One region of the Candidatus Thalassolituus haligoni genome, then DNA from elsewhere that is predicted to be linked to it. Evidence: predicted binding sites of a transcription regulator. Region 1 holds the regulator's gene; each other region holds the start of a gene.
What was found. The regulator LexA, encoded in region 1, represses DNA repair genes until DNA is damaged. The targets are predictions, from matches to a motif close to TACTGTNTANNTANACAGTA.
Positions count from the first base shown of each region.

Region 2: the regulator LexA is predicted to act here: its motif matches at 4,588-4,607, upstream of imuA (translesion DNA synthesis-associated protein ImuA).
Region 3: the regulator LexA is predicted to act here: its motif matches at 3,944-3,963, upstream of recA (recombinase RecA).

Region 1 is NZ_CP139482.1:1,904,599-1,911,653, forward strand. Features, by position in the region: gene htpG (molecular chaperone HtpG) at 1-410, shown strand, start outside; gene SOJ49_RS08520 (YfaZ family outer membrane protein) at 593-1,168, shown strand; gene SOJ49_RS08525 (DUF6586 family protein) at 1,172-1,651, shown strand; gene SOJ49_RS08530 (hypothetical protein) at 1,815-2,063, shown strand; gene SOJ49_RS08535 (cell division inhibitor SulA) at 2,132-2,575, opposite strand; gene lexA (transcriptional repressor LexA) at 2,628-3,230, opposite strand; gene SOJ49_RS08545 (IS4 family transposase) at 3,930-5,072, opposite strand; gene SOJ49_RS08550 (helix-turn-helix domain-containing protein) at 5,174-5,671, shown strand; gene SOJ49_RS08555 (TetR/AcrR family transcriptional regulator) at 5,956-6,597, shown strand; gene SOJ49_RS08560 (L,D-transpeptidase family protein) at 6,630-7,055, shown strand, end outside.
Region 2 is NZ_CP139482.1:3,512,940-3,519,994, reverse strand. Features, by position in the region: partial or broken gene SOJ49_RS15825 (YjbQ family protein) at 204-380, shown strand; gene SOJ49_RS15820 (bestrophin family protein) at 436-1,368, shown strand; gene SOJ49_RS15815 (SDR family oxidoreductase) at 1,395-2,258, opposite strand; gene SOJ49_RS15810 (hypothetical protein) at 3,038-3,187, shown strand; gene SOJ49_RS15805 (hypothetical protein) at 3,346-3,546, opposite strand; gene imuA (translesion DNA synthesis-associated protein ImuA) at 3,876-4,541, opposite strand; gene SOJ49_RS15795 (2-isopropylmalate synthase) at 4,733-6,283, shown strand; gene SOJ49_RS15790 (hypothetical protein) at 6,289-7,055, shown strand, end outside.
Region 3 is NZ_CP139482.1:3,401,897-3,408,951, reverse strand. Features, by position in the region: gene SOJ49_RS15270 (TRAP transporter small permease) at 1-237, shown strand, start outside; gene SOJ49_RS15265 (TRAP transporter large permease) at 293-1,621, shown strand; gene SOJ49_RS15260 (universal stress protein) at 1,638-2,111, shown strand; gene SOJ49_RS15255 (helix-turn-helix domain-containing protein) at 2,121-3,122, shown strand; gene SOJ49_RS15250 (CinA family protein) at 3,395-3,877, shown strand; gene recA (recombinase RecA) at 4,018-5,061, shown strand; gene SOJ49_RS15240 (regulatory protein RecX) at 5,036-5,602, shown strand; gene SOJ49_RS15235 (DUF2892 domain-containing protein) at 5,626-5,829, opposite strand; gene alaS (alanine--tRNA ligase) at 6,073-7,055, shown strand, end outside.

The sequences.
Region 1 (7,055 bases):
AGCTCGCCGATGAAGACGAAAAGAAACAGCAGGAAACGCTGCAGGAAAGCCACAAGAACCTGACCGAACGGCTGGAAAAGGTATTGCCTGAGGTTAAATCTGTGCGTGTAACCTCTCGTCTGACGGATTCACCGGCCTGTTTGGTGGTTGGCCAGTTTGATATGGGCGGTCACATGCGGCGGATGCTGGAAGCGGCTGGCCAGAAAATGCCTGAACCGGAAATTACTCTGGAAATCAATCCGACTCACCCGTTGATCGAGCGGCTGGACAATGAACCGGATGAAGATCGTTTTGCCGAACTGGCAGGACTGATCCATGCTCAGGCCCAGTTAGCGGAAGGTAGCCAGCTGAAAAATCCGGCTGAATATGTCGGCAAGCTGAACAAGCTGCTGTTGGATCTGATGAAATAAGGCTGCCAGAAAGAGCGTCTCGACACCATACCATCGTGTGGTGTCGATCTTCCCCGTATTCCGTCAGTTTTTGTAATCAGTGCATGTTACCGATTGCCGGGCACTGCTAAGATGCCCGCACTTGTTCTTTGATGTCCCGGCCGCTGTTCTGCGGTTCGGGTTTTACTCTTTTCGGGGGAATTATGAAGGGAATTGCTCAGGCTATGCGTCGGGTTATTACTGGTTCCACATTGGCATGTCTGGCGGTCTCTGCCCAGGCCGGTGGTGCGCTGGATCTCAGCTTGGCAGACGATGCTGTACGGGTTGCTTATGATGCCACCCAGGCCGGTTCCGGTTTGCACATCAACCTGTCAGCACTGCATCACATGGATGATGGCAACATGCTGGGAGCCGGTGTGCATGTGGTCGATTTACGCAAACCTCACAGCAATCTGTATATCGGGCTGGGTGCCAAGGCGTTTGCCTTTGATACCGATCATTACAGCGGTGCCGCGCTGGGTGTCGGTGGTTTCTTCCGGGCAGCGCTACCGACTCAGCCGGATGTCAGTGTTGCCGGTTATGCCTATTACGCGCCCCCGGTTGTCTCTTTTGGCGATGCGGAAAATCTGATCAGCAGTGACTTGCGTGCCCAGTATGCCGTTATTCCTACCGCCCGTATCTACACCGGTTATCGTTACAACGGTATCCGGATGGAGGGCATGGATAAACGTTACAAATTGGGCGATGGCTGGCACTTTGGCCTGACTCTGGACTTCTGATCAATGGCCGCAATCAACTGGGTTGGCCAGACCAACCAACGCCTGTATCAATGCCGACTGTTGCAGGAGCAAATCTGTGCCGGGCAGGAACCTGCGTTGCAGCAGGCGCTGGACGATGCGGCCTTGCTCCAGCTGTTCGCGGCCTATCGTTGTTATCTTAATGAGTTGGCGCTGGCTGCCGGGGTAACAAACCGGGTTGACTCACTGACTCAGTTATTACAACAAACCGCGCTGGTCACTGGGGATATGCGTCAATGGCAAGCATTGTCAGCGGATACGTTCAGTTGGTTTTGTCGGTTTTTGCAGGTCGTGGAGCAGCTCGGCTGGCCGGATACGCAGGCGGTAGATTCGTCGCTGGCGACGGAAGTGTCCGGGTTGATTGCGTCGTCAGCTAGCAGTGATGAAGACGATAGTGTGTCTCACTGGTTGGCAAGTTTTCATCGGTTGATTGATGAACAGCGCGCCAATCAGCGCGAATCCTGATCTTCACTCGTTTTCCACGGGTGTAGTCTGCCCGGATTTCCTGTTTGATGTGATGCTTGTAACGACGAGCGAGCGTGCTGCAATACAAGGGTGGCACGCTATGTTTCGCGTGTGTTCGCTCCGGTTATGTTAAACTCGTTGACCATTTTTCGTGAGACGGTATATGGCACGCTTTTTCGAGATTATTGAGCTTTCCAATGGGGACGTTGCGTTGCGTCGGGCTGATGAGCAAGACGGCGATGCACTGATGCGGATTCACTTTTCAGAGGATGCCAAGGCCAGCTTGAGTGAGCACCATATGGATGTTGCGCGTGTCATGCTGGAAGCGGGTGTCCGCAAGGTCAGTGAGCTGTCTGGTATGGATGTCGACGATGACTTTGATGTAGCAGAGCATACGTATTCGCTGCATTAAATCACGCGCTGATGATCAACCATAAAACGGGTAGCCTTGCTGCCCGTTTTTTTTTGCGCTGAATAAGCTCAGGGGTTTTGGCGAATCTGTACCAGCACGACATGACTGCCACTCTGGCGTGCCAACTCACGGAGTTGTCGACGTTGATGCTGGCTGATGTCACCTTGCCATTCGATGATCAAATGGCTGTTGCCGCTGGCGAGGATCCGTTGGCACAACACTTTCTGGGTATCTGCACACAGGTCAATATGCACCACGGGTGCCTTGTCGAGATTCATACTGGCCAGCCATTGTTTGTTCAGCGTCCGGTTCGGGCTTAGCCACATCAGCCAGCGATCACTGGAATTGCAGTGGGCCAGTATGGGCAGTAACTGCAGCGGCTGAATGGTGCTGTCATCCGATACAATCACCTCGGTCAGGCTGCCAGACGGTCTTGGCCTGGTTTTCAGTGGCACGGCATTCGTAAACGGCAAAGCGGGCTGACGATCGACTGGCAAGCTGAGTTGACGCATACAAAACCTCGTGAATGGTGACTACCCTGTGGTATCTGGCTGGGACGTACGGTTAGTGATTGCGACGAATAACGCCGACATACAAACCTTCGATATAAAACTCTTGCTGGCGCAGGTCGACGATAATCGGGCCGTAATGTTCATTTTCGGGATGCAGGATGACCTTGTGACGATTCTTTTCAAGGCGTTTGACGGTGACTTCGTTTTCGACCCGTGCGACGACGATCTGGCCGTTGCGGGCACTTTCACATTTGTGAACGGCAATCAGGTCGCCATTAAAAATGCCAGCGTTTTTCATACTGTCGCCTTGTACTTGCAGCAGATAGTCCGCAGCCGGTTTGAAAAAATTGGCGGGCAGGTTGCAGTACTCTTCGATATGTTCCTGGGCCAGTATAGGCTCACCCGCTGCCACACGGCCGACAATAGGCAGCCCTTCCTGTTCGGAGCCGAGAATCCGAATGCCTCTGGACGCGCCAGGCATGATGTCGATAGCGCCTTTGCGAGCCAGTGCTTTCAGGTGTTCTTCCGCCGCATTGGGGGATTTGAAGCCAAGCTCCTTGGCGATTTCTGCTCGGGTAGGTGGGAAGCCGGTTTCCTCCAGTGCGGATTTGATCAGGTTGAGTACCTGCTGCTGTCTGGCGGTGAGCTTGATCATAAAGTTTCCATGTCTGTTTATCTGTACAGTGGGTGTGAATATATACAGTAAAAAATACTGTGTAAACCCACAGTGGTTGATATTTGCAGTGCCAGCTTGCCATCGACAGCTTGCCATCGACAGCTTCAGCTGCCGGGTACATTCCGGGTTTTTCTAGAAACTGCTGGGTTCCGTGGGAATGACCAGTAGGCATTTGTGCGAGCGGTGTTGGCCGCCTTATTCTGACATCCAGCAACCTCTCTCAGCGCTGTGCAGGATTAAATAGATGGATCCAAACGGCTGCTGATTATGCATTCCCAAATTAATTCTCATTTTGCGAATCAAAACTGCATTTTCGGTTTGAATATGAAAAGTGAATTTGAAAGCACGCAGGATTTTTACGAAATAATATCTGTGAAAAATTTCTGGATAAATATTTATTGAATTTTTTTATTCCTTGTAAATCAATTAGTTGTGTGGGTTTTAAAGGTCTGTTGTCGTTGAATTTGATGCTGTTTTGGTCGTTTTTTTAATGTTGGCACATCCACTGCAATACCTCTTTTAACCCCGGAACAAATGCTGATTGCAAATCGGTCGTTCATGGGGGTTGGCTCAAGATTAAATGCTTTTTCCAGCTAATAAAAAACTAATATAAAATGCAATGAGGATACCTTATGACCACTTCAATCAAGTCGCGTAAAACCAAGCACTATTGTCCGGTTAACCAAATCCCAGACCCAGCTGCCCTGTATCATCCGGCAAATCCGGTGGTTTTCTGAACACCTCCAGCAGCGGCATTCGCTGCATAAGTACCGATCCCAGTCGGATTGACACATTCCCCAAACGCCTTTCAGGGGCCACGCCTTGCTGGATCAGACGCAACAGCACATAGCTGATCATCACCACTAAAACCTGCAATTTGACGGCGTTTTCTGACGTACCATAGAACTGTTTGATCTTGAGATTCTGCTTGATCCACTTGAAAAACAATTCAATCTGCCAGCGCTGTTTGTACAAATCCGCAATCGCCAGAGCGCTGCGTTTCAGGTCATTAGTGATGAAGACCAGCTCCTTGTCATCCTGCTGACGATGAAACACGACTCGCCTCAAGGTGCGGCCTTTCAGATACGATCGGGTCTTGTAACACACTTCGATTTTTTCATCCCTCACCACACCCACCCCTTTCGGTGGCAGAGACTTCGTGACCTTGTAATTCATATCTTTCTTCATCCGGCCCACAAACAGACAGCCCTCATTCACGAGCTTTTCGAGCCACGCCCCAGCGTTATAGGCACGATCAAATACGTAAGTAGTGCCTTTAAAAACAGAGAGTTGAGAGATGGCGCGGCCATCGCTAACTCTGGCGTCGGTGATTTCAAAATAGATGGGCGTGTCGGCATTGGGATCGTAGACCGTATGGATTTTGACACCGCTTTTATTCTTCCGGAAATGGGCCCATTGGTAGCGTGACTGACAGAGGGAGATGGTGGTGGAGTCGATCAGTTGCACCTGAGTGATGACTTCCCGAAGACCTTTCTGTCTGGCCAAACGGGACAGCAAGCGAAAGAACAGCATGTAATAGACCCGCGTGGAGCGCTTTTGATTGGCATCGGCCAGTGTGCTTTTGCGAACGGGCTTCAGGCCCAGATGGTACAGACGGCGGGATTGAACATCGAGCTGTTCAACCAGCCCTCGCAGAGAGGAAGCACCACTCAGCTGACCCACCAGCAAGGCCACCAATTGCCCCCAGCATGACAAGGTTCGTGTGCGTTTGTCGGCCTGGTATTGATCGACGGTTTTCTGAAATTGATGACGAGGGATGATGTTGAGTCGCTGTGCCAGTACGGTGTTAGAATGTGCCAAGCCCGGTTCTTCTGAATGATGTCTGTGGTAAGCGTCATTTTACCGGAAACGGCATGGGAACCGGGCTCCTTTCTTTTGGCGGGTCAGTTAACCGGACAGTAGTGATCCCGATACATATGCCACCACTGCGGGAGCGCGGGCAGGATATCTTGCGTATTGCCAATGCTTTTCTGCAGATGTTTAACGAAGACGAAGGCAAATCTTTTCAAGGCATCAGTCGTGAAGTAAACGATTGCCTGATGAGTTACCAATGGCCGGGTAATGTGCGAGAACTGGCGAATGTGCTGAGAAACATGGTTGTTTTAAACCAGGGACAACAGATTGAAACGAGCCATCTGCCTGATTTTTTTCAAAAACAGGAAAATGCTCCGGCTCTTTCAACAGTACTGAAGCCTGCGGTGGTTGCAGACGAACCGGTGGCTGCGGATACCCCCATCTTGCCGTTATGGCTTGAGGAAAAACGGATTATCGAAAGAGCAATTGATCACTACCAGGGTAATATTCCCAAGGCGGCTGCCATGCTGGATATCAGTGCCTCAACGATTTATCGCAAGAAACAATTCTGGGCGGCGCAGGACGCAAAGCAAGCAGGCCGTTAATACGCCTGCGCCCTGGTGTGGGCAAGGCACAGGGGCACTCTGATGGTGCTCAAACTCGAAAGATTCCCTTCTCTCTGACCCGTAGCAGCAAACGGTATGACGCCTTGATCCTTCTTTGACGGGTCGTTTATATACGTTTGAAAAATGTAGAAAAAACGAATGTTGCCTGAAACTATTGAGTGAATTTCCACTAGGTATTAATGACTTACCTGTCTTTACCTTGCATGGATAGTGTTTTAAACGTATGTTTGAAACACTATTTGTATACCGGGGTTACTGGTACTATGGCTCAAAAAGACACGGCCAGAAGTATTCTTGATTCTGCCGAGGAACTGTTTTCCGAACGGGGCTTTGCAGAAACATCGTTACGCAATATCACCACTCGGGCGGGTGTGAACCTGGCGGCGGTGAATTATCATTTTGGCTCTAAAAAAGAGCTGATTCAGGCGGTATTTGCCCGTTTTCTGGCGCCGTTTTGTGATGATCTGGGCAAGGCGCTGCGGGGCTACGAACACGGTCTGGCAGGCCAGTCGCCACAACTGGATGCGCTGTTACGCTTGCTGGCCGAAACCTCGATGGCCGCCGGTGGCGGCAATGCGCGCCGCCTGGGAATTTTTATGCGTTTGCTGGGGTTGGCCTATTCCCAGGAGCAGGGGCATTTGCGCAAGTTTTTACGTAACCATTACGGCGCTGTGTTTGAGCGTTATATGCAGCTGGTGACGGCAGCGTCACCGGAGTTGAGTGATGAAGAACGTTTTTGGCGTATCCACTTTATGTTGGGGGCGACCGTGTTTACCCTATCGGGAGTGGAGTCATTGACGGCGATGGCGAAACACGATCTCGGTGTCAGTACCGGGATTGATGGCGTGGTGGACAAACTGGTGCCCTTTTTGTCGTCCGGTTTTCAGGCGCCCCATCAGGAATGATATTCGACCGTTCTAACGCCAGGAGGCCAGTTATGCCACAGCAGTTGCCACCGTCTCAGCCTGTGTATGATGAAACACGGATTGACATTTCAATTGCGGATCAACAGTTACGACTGACAACCGCTCAGGTTTGTATTATCTATCCGGTATCGACAGCCTTGAATGGGGCAGGGGAGCAGCAAAACTCCGGTTGCACCCCACGGGGGTGGCACCGCGTGGCGGCCCGTATCGGTGCTGGTTTACCAGCAAACTCGGTATTTATCGGTCGGCGTTTTACCGGCGAAGTGTACTCCGCTGCGTTGGCCAAGGATTTTCCTGCCCGTGACTGGATTTTAAGCCGTATTCTCTGGTTGCAGGGTCTGGAAATCGGGCGTAATCGCATGGGGCAGGTCGATTCCATGCGCCGCTATATTTATATTCACGGCACTCCGGATTCCGAACCGATGGGCGTGCCCGGC
Region 2 (7,055 bases), 1.6 Mb from region 1:
GGCGTGAAAGGCTGTTGAATGCTGGCGTCGAAGGTGTTGCAGGGACGACTAGCTAAGGTTGATGATGTTTTGAAAGAGTCAGGGGTTCGGGAGTTCCAACACAAAATGTATACTTCCAAGGGTATGGACATGTCCCCTATTCCGATAATGGCCATGAACTGTATGGGGGTAAGGGGAGGCTTTATGGACACATCATCCGTAGCGATGATTTGCCTGCCCATCTCAAGGCCAGTTTATTGGGCCATAGTGTGATGATTCCGATCACTGGCGGTGAGCTGAATATGGGTATCTGGCAAGGAATTTACCTCGGCGAACACCGTGACAGTGGTGGTAGCCGCCGTGTATTGGCAACCCTGCAGGGTCAGGGTCCGGGCCAGTAACCTGGAACGAATGTATTTTTACTGACTTGTTTGTAGCGGTTGCCGGAGTAACCTGATGATTGTTCGTGAACGCCCGCATACGCTGGCGCTGTTATTTGTTTGGCGTGGTTCTATTTTGCCCGATATTGCGTTGCACCTGCTGGCGTTGCTGTTGTTTGCTGCCGGGGTGGTGGTGATTCATACCGATCACTGGGCCAATCTGGCGCAGTATTCAGTCGCTCCTTTTACCTTACTGGGCATTGCGTTATCGCTGTTTCTCGGTTTTCGTAATAACGCCTGTTATGACCGCTGGTGGGAAGGTCGTCAGCAATGGGGCCAGATGATTTCTAACGTGCGTTCGTTAGCGCGCTCGGCACATATTCTGTTGCCCGCATCCCGTCGTTTAACATTATTGGCCTGGTGCTCGGTGTTTTATCACGCCTTGCGGCTGCAATTACGTCAGCAGCCTCTGTCTATGGATGTCTTGCAGCAACAATTACCTGCCTGGGTGCTGGCGTGTTTGCCCGTTGCTGAACTGGAACAGGTGATCGGCAGCGGTAATGTCGCTGACGGTGTGTGTCAGAACATGGCAGAACAGTTGCGTCAGGCGTATGCCGCCAACGAGCTGGATACTCAGGGGATTCGTATTCTGGATGACCATGTGTCGGGCCTGGCGGCAGTACAGGCCGGTTGTGAGCGGCTGTCATCGACCCCTTTGCCCTTCGCCTATTCCTTGCTGACTCATCGCACGGCGTATCTGTATTGTTATTTATTGCCCTTCGGGCTGGTCGGCAGTATGGGTTGGATGACACCGGTATTTCTGGTCATTGTTGCTTACACTTTTTTTGGTCTGGATGCCCTGGCGCAACAGCTGGAAGAGCCGTTTGGCAGCGCCTCCAATCATTTGCCACTGGATGCCCTGTGCCGGGTGAATGACCGCTCGCTGGCACAAGCGTTGGGATTGCCTGTGCCGGATTTAATGACACCGGAACATCATGTGTTGCGGTAGAGGGGTATGATCCCGTCACTCTTCGGTTACTCAACCCGCTGTTCGATGCACTGCTCAAAGTACCGTTCGATACGGCGGTAGCCGTATTCCTGCGCCACCATATCCATCGACATAACGGTCAGAAAAAACAGCATGGGACCGTGTCGTGATTCCGGTGTGGTGTGTTTCAGCAGCCAGCTGACGACTCGGGCAGCAGTCACCGGAATATGGGTGATACGTGGTTTCGAGTTCCCTGCGGCCACAAAAGCGAGTCGGGCAATTTCTTGATGAGTGAGCGTTTCCGGGCCTCCGATGGGAAGCTCCAGCAGTGGCTGGAAGGGGGCGTTGACACACATACGCGCCAGGTCTTCGCCATGAATCGGATTGTAGCGTTGCTGACCATTCCCCAGCAGCCAGATTCGTCCTCGCTGAGCCATGGCCAGCATCTCGTTCAGCTCGGGAAAAAAACCGTTCGGTCGTATGACTCGATAGTTAAGACCGGATAGCCTGAGCTGGTCGACAAAGGCTTCCTTGGCGTCGCATATGGCCAGATGACGTAAGTACTCACCATTGAGTAGCGAAACGTAAACAAAACAGTCGACGCCTGATCGTTGGGCTTCTTGCAGCAAGTTCAAGTTGGCCTGGTAGTCTACTTCGCGATAACGCAGGCCATCCTGTTGCCGGTTGATTCCCAGTGTTGAAATGACGAGATCCACCCCTTCGCAGCAATCTCTCAGGCTGGCTGGGTGAGTCACTTCGACGGTTCGTACGTCACTGAGGCGAGCCAGTAACGGGTCTACTTTGTCTGGGTTGCGCACCAGTGCACGGACCCGATAACCCTGTTGCAGCAGTAACTGCCAGATATGGCCACCCAGGTACCCGGTTCCTCCAGCGAGCAGTACGGTTTTCATAAACTTCCTCTGCAACCGGGTGATGACAGTGATTGGGTCAGTGGTGCCCAGGCTATGTCCAGTCTGGTGTCGTCCGTGTTTTTACGCTGTTCCCTGGTCGAGAACGGTACGTTGATATAAACCGGAATCGCTTATCTTCAAACCATACGGCAGCACTACTGACATAATACTCATTAATGGTGTCAAACTCGATATCGGAGGACAGTTGCTTGCGACAAGGTCTGCCATGCTCCTGGGTCAGCTTACCAACCAACAATACATTGCACGTTGGGTACTTCAGGCAGCGCCAGAGTCAATCTCTCGGCAGTGTTGGTTGGTTAGCGCGGCACGCAACCGATTTGAGATAGTGGCCGTCGCAGGTGTCAGGGTGATGGCTACCGGTGCGGTACGGTTGTTCCCCAATCGCGCCTGTTTATGGTAAAGAACCCCGTTCGCTATTGAAAAAGTACCCAATGGTCTGGCTGGCTGTGTCGTAGCCATCACCGTTATTTCGCACATCGATAATCAATTCTTCCGTATCGATCAACTTTGCGACGGCTTGTGTCCTGTTGGCATTCCGGGCGTCGAGATCCTGCCTCAACAACGCTGTGGCGATATTACTTATAGCCAGTTCCGGGCTGAATCCGAACCTATTTTCGATCACCAGCACGCTGTCGGAACGATTGTCCGCTTCGCTGATGTACCAAAGGAGGTTGCAATTTTGAAGTCATAAATCAGGCAGCCGTCGTTGGTGTACTGAACGGCTACTATGCCGAACGCGACACCCGCAGGATCCTGTGATGGCAATCGCATCGGTCTGGCTGGTATTGGCCGAGCATCCAGGTGGTGATGGTGATCCGGGCTTTGGCACTAAAACCCTGTTTGAACCTTTTGTACAAGGAGATAAAAGCCCTACCGGAACGACCGGCGGCTTTGAATTGTGGCTTTGAATTGTGGCTGGCGATTGTGGATTTGAGCTGTGGCGCAAATGATCAAACGCCATGGCGGGGTTATGCAGATATCAGCCAACGATCTTGGTGCTGTCTGTTTTGAATTTGGGTGGCAGGCAACCGTTAGAAACTGGCCCGGTTGCCTTGAAATCCAATGCTCAGCCCGCTTTTTGCAGGCAGTCTGGACAAAAGCCGACTTCGGGGAAATAGCCATTCGCGAGTTTGTAAGCGACTTCTGCGGAAGCGTAGGAACCCAGATACATCAGACTCTCGGGTTCTGGCAACTGGCTGCAAGTCGACAGGTGAACAGCGGCGATGACGCCCTCGCCAACGGGCTTTTTGACATAAAATTCGGCCATGATAGGACTCCAGTGCAGGTGGTAGGTATCGCAGCGACAAGGTTTTCACCTTAGCGGCGCTGACGCTTTGCTAACGCCAAACCGACATTAACTGCAAAGGACTGTTGCCAACTTTATGCCAGCAGGGAATTATCCGCAGCGGTTTGAAATCGGCAGATTTTATTGCGGTAAATCAGTTGGTTAGCAAACACCAGTGATTGCTGATGGAAAAGGGCGATAGAAGTTGATCTGACTCAAGGCAAAAAATGTTGTTGTGCCTGTCGTTTTTGTCGACAACGCAACAGGTACTCTGTTCAGCCCCATTCATTCGGATATTCGCGTTGCACGTACTACTTCCGGGCGGAAGCCAGTGCAACCTCGAACGGTTGGCTCGGCCAGCAACCACGACGTTTGAATAGCTCGACCTGGAATACATCCGCTTGTAGCCGTTTGATCCCTAACCGCAAGGTGGCCGGAGAGTTGCCGGGGTCAAAGCCAGTGTGTGGCCACAGCCAGCAGTGGCTGTTGGTGTCGCTGGCAGCAAGTTGCAGCCGTTGGACATGTCTTTCATGCGATTCGTGGAGCCATCCCAGTACTGCACTGCAATGGCCACTGCGGAGACCTTCTTCCAGACACCAGATAGCTTCTTGGTAAGACTTTGGATGCACCACCAGAATGTGTTTTAACCTGACACCAGCCAATGTCAGGGTCGGGGCGTAAGGAATGGCAGGGGGAGCGACCCAGAGAATCCATTTGGGCTGCTGACTCAAGCTGGCCAGTGCCGGTAATATCAGGCTTAATTCACCGGCCTCAAGTCCCTGGTGATACACCTCACATACTTGCCCGGCTTGCCAGCCACCGCCGGGCAGTTGCGTATCAAGGCTGGTAAAGCCACTGGACAGAAGCGCTTGTTGGTGATCTGGCAAGCGTTGGTCTTGCCAGATCTGACTCTGATCGAGCACCTGTTCCAGCGGGGTGTTACCGCTGTTGATCAGGGATGAGCCGGACAGATTCATGATGACTCCTGGCGTACTGAATCGGTACGCAGCGAAAACTGAAAAATACTGTACAAATAAACAGTATTATTGCAGGTTGTTCAAGCTCTGTTATGTAACCGGGATCATCCTGTATTGAGGGTTTGGCTGTGCGGCAGATGCGATAGCGTCGTATAATGCCCCGTTACGTTGTACCTATTTGGGAGATTTCCATGAGTCAGCCAGATCGTCTGGTCATTTTTGATACCACTATGCGCGACGGTGAGCAGAGCCCTGGCGCGTCCATGACCAAAGAAGAAAAGGTTCGTATCGGCAAGGCGCTGGAAAAGATGCGAGTGGATGTCATTGAGGCGGGTTTTGCTGCGGCAAGCCCGGGAGATTTCTCCGCCATTGAGGCGGTTGCCCAGGCGGTGCGTGAAAGCACCGTTTGCAGCTTGGCACGGGCGATAGATAACGATATTGAGCGTGCAGCAGCATCTCTGGCAAAAGCCGAACGTGCCCGCATTCATACGTTTATTGCGACCTCGCCCATTCATATGCAGTACAAGTTGCGTATGCAACCTGATCAGGTGTTAGAACAAGCGGTGTATGCGGTGAAAAAAGCCCGCAACCTCGTTGCCGATGTGGAGTTTTCCTGTGAAGACGCTGGGCGTTCCGAAATCGATTTCCTCTGCCGTATTATCGAAGCCGCGATCAATGCCGGTGCGCGTACGATCAATATTCCAGACACGGTAGGCTATGCCATTCCGGAAGAATTTGGCCACACCATCAAGACCTTGCTGCAGCGTATCCCCAACGCTGACAAGGCAATCTTCTCCGTGCATTGTCATAATGACCTCGGGCTGGCGGTGGCCAACTCCCTTGCCGCCGTTGCCAATGGCGCTCGCCAGGTAGAATGCACCATTAATGGTCTGGGTGAGCGGGCCGGTAACGCTGCGCTGGAAGAGATCGTGATGGCGACCCGCACCCGTCATGACCTGTTTAATATTTCAACTGCTATTGATACCACCCAGATTGTGCCGACCTCCCGTCTGGTGTCGTCCATTACCGGCTTCCCGGTGCAGCCGAACAAGGCCATCGTCGGAGCCAACGCCTTTGCCCATGAATCCGGTATTCACCAGGATGGGGTACTCAAGCACCGCGAAACCTACGAAATCATGAAGGCCGAAGACGTTGGTTGGGGTGCTAATAAAATGGTGATGGGCAAACACTCGGGTCGTGCGGCTTTCCGCAGTCGTCTGGAAGAGCTGGGAATGAGTTTTGATTCTGACGTCGCCCTCAACGAAGCGTTTGCCCGCTTCAAGGAACTGGCGGATAAAAAGCACGAAATTTTTGATGAAGACTTGCAGGCCCTGGTCAGCGAAGTCGCTGCAGATGCCGCTCCGGATGTGTACAAGCTGGTGGCACTGGAATGCCGTTCGGCCACTGGAGAAATGCCGCTGGCATCGCTGGTAGTCAGCCAGGATGGTGTTGAGCACAAGGTGACCAGTGAAGGCTCTGGCCCGGTTGATGCGGCATTAAAAGCCATTGATCAAGTGGCTGGCTCAGGTGCCAATCTGCTGCTGTATTCAGTGAATAACATTACCAAGGGCACCGATTCCCAGGGTGAAGTTACGGTACGTCTTGAAAAAGGCGGTCGTATTGTCAACGGCAGTGGTGCTGATACCGATATCGTCGTGGCGTCGGCCAAGGCCTACATCCATGCTCTGAACCTGCTTTACTCTGGCAAGGATCGTCAGCATCCACAAAACGACGGTGTCTGATTCCGATGCGTGAAGCCGTTCGTTGCCAGTATCTTCATGCCATGGGTATCCCGATATGGGTGCCCCGGCACGAGCTGCCTAACGCAGCACCGAGTCAGTTGTTACCCTGGCTCGGAGAGCAAGGTGGCCCGCATGGCAGTGAACTGCCAACGGGTCATCTGCCCAACTACCATCATGCCGAAGATCACTCTCCGGGAGGTCATTTCGCGGCAGAATTGCTGCAGCATCGTGGTACATCCACGGCGATAGCAGAGACTCGTGGTAACGCGCCTGCGGTACCCGCAAATGTACTCGCCAGGAACCCCGCAACGGCAAGCCTTAAAGTTCCACCAGTCGAACCAGCGCGGACTCCGTCTGCACCGCTGCCCTTCGAAGCGGTGACGGTTGTTGATTTGACCCCGCCGCGTTTTGAACTGCATTTTGTGGCGATGGGAGGTGGTGCCATCTGGGTGTGTGATGGCAGAGAACAGCTCCAGGCGATGCAGGCCTTTGCCTTGCGGGTGGCAGCAGGGATGGGATGGAATCAGGAAAGAGGCGAACCGCTCTCCTTTCGTTGGCCCTTTATCGAGCATGGCAAGGAAGATCAGAGTGCCGCAGTGGCGGAACAGGCACTGCGGGCACAATGGCAATTTTTTGTCCATCATGGTGGCCGTTTTGTAATTGGCTTTGGCCCTCGCTCCGGTCAGTGGCTCACACGTATCCAGGTGCCTGGCTGCTATCAGGACGGTGATGTCTTCAGCGTGATGAATAGTGCGGAACAGAAAAAACAACT
Region 3 (7,055 bases), 1.5 Mb from region 1:
ATTTGTGCCTTGGGTATGTTGTCGGCGCTGGCGATGTCCGGTGCGCTGTATTTCCTCGCGGGTCGGATGATGGATCTGGCTGAGCGCTCGATTCGACGCGAAGTTGTGACCGAGTATCTGGGAATGCCCGTGGGTTACATTGTCCAGTATATCGCGGTAATGAGTTATATCACCGCCGCGCTGATGCTGACCTACGGTATGTATCGGATCTTTACTGAATCCAGAGAGCCTTCCTGATTACTCTGGATGATCACTCTGACCACCCATTTCTCCGCTTTTTCTGGATTGTTTTATGACTGAAGCTCTTATCGGCTTTGCCATCCTGTTGGCATTGATCATTCTTATTCGAGTGCCTATTGCGTTTGCCATGGGCCTGACAGGTTTCTTCGGTTTTGCCGTATTGCAAGGCCTGGGTTTTGATAATTTTATGGATTTTCGCTGGACCGGGCCTTTGTCGATGGCGTCGAACCGGGTGATTGATACCGCTCAGGAATATGGCCTGTCGGTCATTCCGCTGTTTATTTTAATGGGCAATCTGGTGACCAAATCCGGGTTGTCGCAAGAGTTGTATCAGGCTTCCAATGCCTTTCTCGGGCACCGTCGTGGTGGTCTGTCCATGGCAACGGTGGTGGCCTGTGGCGGCTTTTCCGCGATTTGTGGTTCATCACTGGCGACCTCTGCCACCATGGCCAAGGTGGCGATGCCGCCGATGCGTAAATTCGGCTATTCCGATTCACTGGCAACAGCGTCGATTGCCGCTGGTGGCACGCTGGGGATTCTGATCCCTCCCAGTGTCATTCTGGTGATTTACGGTCTGTTGACCGAGTCGAGTATTCGCGAGTTGTTTGCGGCCGGATTCTTGCCGGGCTTGTTGGGTATTCTGTTGTATTTGGGCGCGGTGCGTTTTGTGGTCTGGCGTGACCCGTCGTCAGGCCCGCGTGGCGAGAAAATGAGCTGGTCTGAACGCTGGGATGCCTTGCGGGGTGTCTGGGGTGTACTGATTCTGTTTACGGTAGTGATGGGTGGGATTTATCTGGGAGTGTTCACCCCAACCGAAGCCGCAGGTGTGGGTGCAGGCGGTGCTTTTGTGATTGCGCTGGCACGTCGCTCGCTCAGTTTCGGTGATTTGTTTAATGCCCTGACAGACACCGGTCGTACCAGTGCGATGCTGTTTACGGTACTGATTGGGGCGCTGATCTTCTCTGATTTTATCAACCGTGCCGGTTTGCCGGATGAATTACTGACACTGGTGACCTCGCTGGATATTGGCCCTATGGGGGTGATTCTGGTGATTCTGGCGATTTATATCGTGCTTGGAATGGTGTTCGAGAGCTTGTCGATGATGTTGCTGACGGTGCCGATTTTTTATCCGCTGGTACAGAGCCTGGGCTTTGATCTGGTGTGGTTTGGCATCGTAGTGGTGGTGGTCACGGAAATCAGTCTTATTACGCCGCCGGTGGGGATGAATGTGTTTGTACTCAGTGCGGTACTGCGCGATGTGAACCCGGCGACCATTTTCAAAGGGGTAACACCCTTCTGGTGTGCCGATATTGTGCGTCTGGCGCTGATTGTCTTTATTCCGGCGATCTCGCTGATTCTGCCTGAACTCTTGTACCGCTAACCGGAGAGGGATTGTTATGTTGCCTGAAGTCACCCGAATTCTGTACGCCTCTGATATTCAGCAAGGCGCTCGTCCGGCATTTCGTACCGCCGTCAGTTTGTGTGGGCGTTACCATTCCCACATTACCTTCCTTCATGTGGTGGAACCGGTGCGTGGTAATGCCGAGCGCTTGGTGAAGTCGATGATGCATGAAGATGCCTCACTGCAGGCATTACACGACGACAGTCTGGGGAAAATCCGTCAGCAGGTACGGGATCGGGTCGAGCGTTTTTGCCGCGAGGAGTTGGAAGCGGAGACCATGCTGGAACAGGGGCAGCTGGATGTGCGTATTGAGGAAGGAACGCCCTGGAAAACGATTCTGGCAGTGGCTGATGAAATGGACGCAAGTGTCATTGTTATGGGGGTTCGTCACCAGAAAAGTTTGCTGGGGAATACGTCCAGTAAGGTAATGCACAACAGCAAACGTCCGGTACTGGTTGTGCCGCTGTAGGGCGAACTGATGACGGCATTTATAGCGGACGCTACCGCCCATCCGGTTGAGGTGGGGTATACCCCCAGCGATGAATCGCGGCTACGGGCAGCGTGTCGGGTCTTGAGCGGGCAGCAACGTCGGCTACTGCCAGACAGTGTGGCGGAAGTGCGTCGACCGGTGCGGGTTGAGCGGCTGGGGGAGCATGTTCAGATTGCCCTTGAACAGGTCAGTATGGCCTGTCACTGGCACGTCCCCTCGGGCGTTGTGCAGCTGTTGGTCAGCCATGCGGGTAATCATCAGTTGTCTTGCTCTGGCAAGTCGTACCAATTACAAGCCGGTGACATTCTGGTGGTGTCAGAGGGGTCTCGTATTCAGCTGGCACCAGACGGCGACGGCTTTGTCAGTATTTTGATGCTACCCGTGGCGGAGTTAAAACAGGCGGCAATGGGGATGGGGTGGTTATGGAGTGGCCGCCACAAGGATATTCCCGTTTGTCGGTCACCAGAGCTTGAGCGCCTGGTTCGGGATATGGCGAAGCCGCAGTACAGCCCCGGATATTTCCACGAGCATATTCATTATTATCAGCTGCGGGTGTGTTATGCCCTGGTGCTGCAACTCTGGCAGGAGCCGGGTCATTGTTTTATCGCTAACACGCCTATCGGAGATCGTGTGGTACATCAATTGCGCCAGCGCGTACTGGAAACGATTCTTGATGAACCGGAGGTCTCTGAGCTGGCGGCGTACTGCCAGGTCAGTGTCCGGACTCTGTATAACCGTCTAAAGGCGACACTGGGTTGTACCCTCGGTGAATTTATTCGCCAGCTCAAGATTGAATGCGTATTCCAGGATTTGAATGCCAATCCCCGTATCGTGCGTAATGTCACGGAGGTAGCCATGAAATACGGCTTCTCCAACCCCGGCCGCTTTGCCCATTATTATCGTCAGCACATTGGCGAACTGCCTTCGGAAACCCTGCGGCGGAATTCTGCGGCAGCGGCTAACAGCCAGACATCAGCTCTCCGGAGCTGAGTCTTCCGCCATACCTCATACAAGGATCCGACATACAAAGATCCTATGCTATTTTTTTACCGTACAGCAGGCTCTCTTTGATAGGCCATTGATTGATAGACCATTGATTGATAGGGCAGAGTTGTGAAAATAACAAGACTCCAACAGACTCTGGCATTGTCGCCACAAACGTCCTGTCGCTGGCATCCAGTGACGTCAAAAGCGTCAGATTCATCACCTCTAACCAGGCATCTTGCAAAGCGTTACACTGGAGGGGACATCTGGAGAAAACTATGAACCTGTACAGCCTGACGGAAGACCTTGCCAATCAACTTGTGCTGCGCCACTGGCGGCTGGCGACTGCGGAGTCCTGTACCGGGGGTGGGGTTGCGGCTGCTTGTACCGACTTGCCAGGTTCATCTGCCTGGTTTGACTGCGGGTTTGTGACGTATTCGAACGAAGCCAAAATGCAGCTGCTGGGGGTGTCGAAAGAAACGCTGGTGGTGGATGGTGCAGTCAGTGAAGCGACGGTGCGGGAAATGGTCGCCGGTGCGGTGAGTCATAGCCGTGCCGATGTTGCGGTGTCTATCAGCGGCATCGCCGGGCCGGGTGGTTCGGTTCCGGGCAAGCCTGTGGGCACTGTCTGGTTTGCCTGGGGTAACCATCGGCGTATTAGTGCCGAGTGTTGCCATTTTGACGGTGACCGTGCAGCCGTACGCCAGCAAGCGGTTATACATGCCATCAGGGGCTTGACCCGTTGGCTGGAGCAAGCATAAAAACTGTGAATACATCCAGTAAAAAATAATTTGCTGGCTTGGCGCTGTCCGGAAATTGTGTTTAACTACTGGTCAAATTTACAGTAAAACTTTCCGGATCAGCCAGTGGATTTCATACGCTGGCGATGAGAGGACATTCAATGGACGCGAACAAACAAAAAGCCCTTGACGCTGCTCTGAGTCAGATCGAACGCCAGTTTGGCAAAGGCGCCATCATGAAGATGGGCGAGCAGCCTCGTGAAGCAATTCCGGCTGTTTCTACCGGCTCGCTCGGACTCGATATTGCACTTGGTATTGGTGGTCTGCCCATGGGCCGTATTGTTGAAATCTATGGCCCGGAAAGCTCAGGTAAAACCACCCTCTGTTTGTCGACCATGGCCCAGGCACAAAAGCAGGGCAAGACGGTTGCTATCATTGATGCCGAGCATGCCCTGGATCCCTTGTACGCTGAAAAGCTGGGTATTGATCTGGACAGTTTGCTGGTATCCCAGCCTGATACCGGCGAACAGGCGCTGGAAATTTGTGACAGCCTGGTACGTTCTGGTGCTGTCGATGTCATCGTGATTGACTCCGTGGCAGCATTGACACCGAAGGCTGAAATTGAAGGTGAGATGGGTGACAGCCACGTGGGTCTGCAGGCGCGTTTGATGTCTCAGGCGTTACGTAAAATCACCGGCAATGTCAAAAATGCCAACTGTCTGGTGATTTTTATTAACCAGATTCGCATGAAGATCGGCGTGATGTTTGGTAGCCCGGAAACCACGACCGGTGGTAATGCGCTGAAATTCTATTCGTCCGTTCGCCTCGATATTCGCCGTATCGGTTCGGTCAAGCAAGGTGACGAGGCCATCGGTAACGAGACCCGAGTCAAAGTCGTCAAGAACAAGGTTGCGCCACCGTTCAGACAGGCCGAATTCCAGATCATGTACGGCTCTGGCATCTACCACATGGGCGAGATTATTGATCTGGGTGTGAAGTGTGAGCTGGTGCAGAAAGCCGGTGCCTGGTACAGCTATCAGAACAACAAGATTGGTCAGGGTAAAGCCAATGCGGCGGCCTATCTGGAAGAGCATCCAGAAATCGCCGAAGAAATTGAAGCCGGCATTCGTGCCCAGCTGATCGTTGTTCCCAACCTGAATCAAAGTGCTGGCAACGACAATGTCGAAGAAGTCGAAGCTGACTGATTTATTACCTGCCATCAGCCTGGCTGAACTGCGACCGCAGCTGCGCCAGGCTGGTATCGATTTATTGTCCCGCCGCGAGCACAGCCGCGACGAATTGCACAGCAAGCTGACCCGTCGTTTTTATGACCGTATTGACAGCGATGAGCGGGTGCGCTTCGAATTATTACTGAATGATATTCTTGATGACTTTACCCAGAGTGGCTGGCAAAGCGACGAACGCTTTACCGGGTCTTTTTTGCGCACCCGATTTCAACGAGGGCAGGGGCCATTACGCATTCAGCAGGAGCTACGCCAGAGACGCGTAGCAGACGTCATCGTGCGCACGGCATTTGAAGGCTGTGAGCTGGACTGGTTTGAATTGGCCCGAGCCGGAGCGGCTAAAAAACTTGGAGTGAGTGGCGAACTTGCCAGAGTTCGCCTTGCGGATCAGAAAGAAAAGGCGCGAGTTTACCGTTTTCTGAGCTATCGCGGATTTAACACCGATCAGATTCAATACGCACTGGATGCCTGTTGTGAAGACAGCGAGGATCAGGGCGAATAATGCTCAGCGTCAATAAACCGGTGTCAGGAAAACGCGCAACCTGCTTTAAGACCGACCTTTTTCAGAATCATCGCCAAGGGGCAGAAACCGGTAAATGCTGCCTGCAGCATATTGACGCCGACAAATGCGGTAAACCACAGCCAGTACACACTGTGCAGCTGCGACAGCGCCAGACTCAATAAAATAAAGCATCCGGCAAACGCAAACACCATACGATCAACATTCATGGCAACAACCTCAAGTCTGTGGGTGTAGTACGAACTTGCCTGTCCATAATAAGCGCTTTCGGTCATTGGCAAGTCATTCAAATATTCCTTTATGGTTATATTGTTTGAGTGTCAGGTCAAGTGTTTTCTACCGGGTTTTATACCCTGGTGATGGTTTGGAGTGTGTGCGGGACTCGGACAAAGCGGAGCAACCCGCTATACTGCCGCTTTTGATGCAACCAACCTTCGGAATTACGCCCTCGTATGAAAAGCGCAGATATTCGCCAGGCATTCCTCGATTTCTTTGCCTCCAAGGGGCACGAGGTGGTGCCATCCAGTCCTTTAATTCCTGCCAATGACCCGACCTTGTTGTTTACCAACGCCGGTATGGTGCAGTTCAAGGACGTATTTCTCGGAAAAGACCAGCGCAGTTACACCAGAGCCACCTCATCGCAACGCTGTGTCCGTGCGGGTGGCAAGCATAATGATCTGGAAAACGTGGGTTATACCGCCCGTCACCACACCTTCTTTGAAATGCTGGGTAACTTCAGTTTTGGTGACTATTTCAAGGAAGACGCCATCAAGTTTGCCTGGGAGCTGCTGACGTCAAAAGAATGGTTGAACCTGCCAGTCGAGAAACTGATGGTCACCGTTTATGCCGATGACGATGAAGCCTTTGATATCTGGCACCGACAAGTCGGTATTCCGGCTGAGAAAATTGTCCGCATCGGAGACAATAAAGGCAGCCGTTTTGCGTCGGATAACTTTTGGCAGATGGGTGACACTGGGCCATGTGGCCCTTGCACCGAAATTTTCTACGATCATGGTGAGCACATCTGGGGTGGGCCTCCAGGGTCACCTGAAGAAGACGGCGACCGCTTTATCGAGATCTGGAACAACGTCTTTATGCAGTTCGACCGCCAGCCTGATGGTGAGATGGTGCCACTGCCGAAGCCATCGGTTGATACCGGTATGGGCCTTGAGCGTATCTCCGCCATCATGCAGGGGGTTCACAGTAATTACGAAATTGATCTGTTCCAGGCATTGTTGGCCGCCGCCGCGAATGCCACCGGTTGCCAGGATACCGAGAACAAGTCACTGCGTGTGATTGCCGACCATATCCGTTCTACCAGCTTCCTGATTATCGACGGAGTTTTGCCCTCTAACGAAGGCCGCGGTTACGTCCTGCGCCGCATTATTCGCCGCGCTGTGCGTCATGGTCATATGCTGGGTGCAGCGGTTGGCTT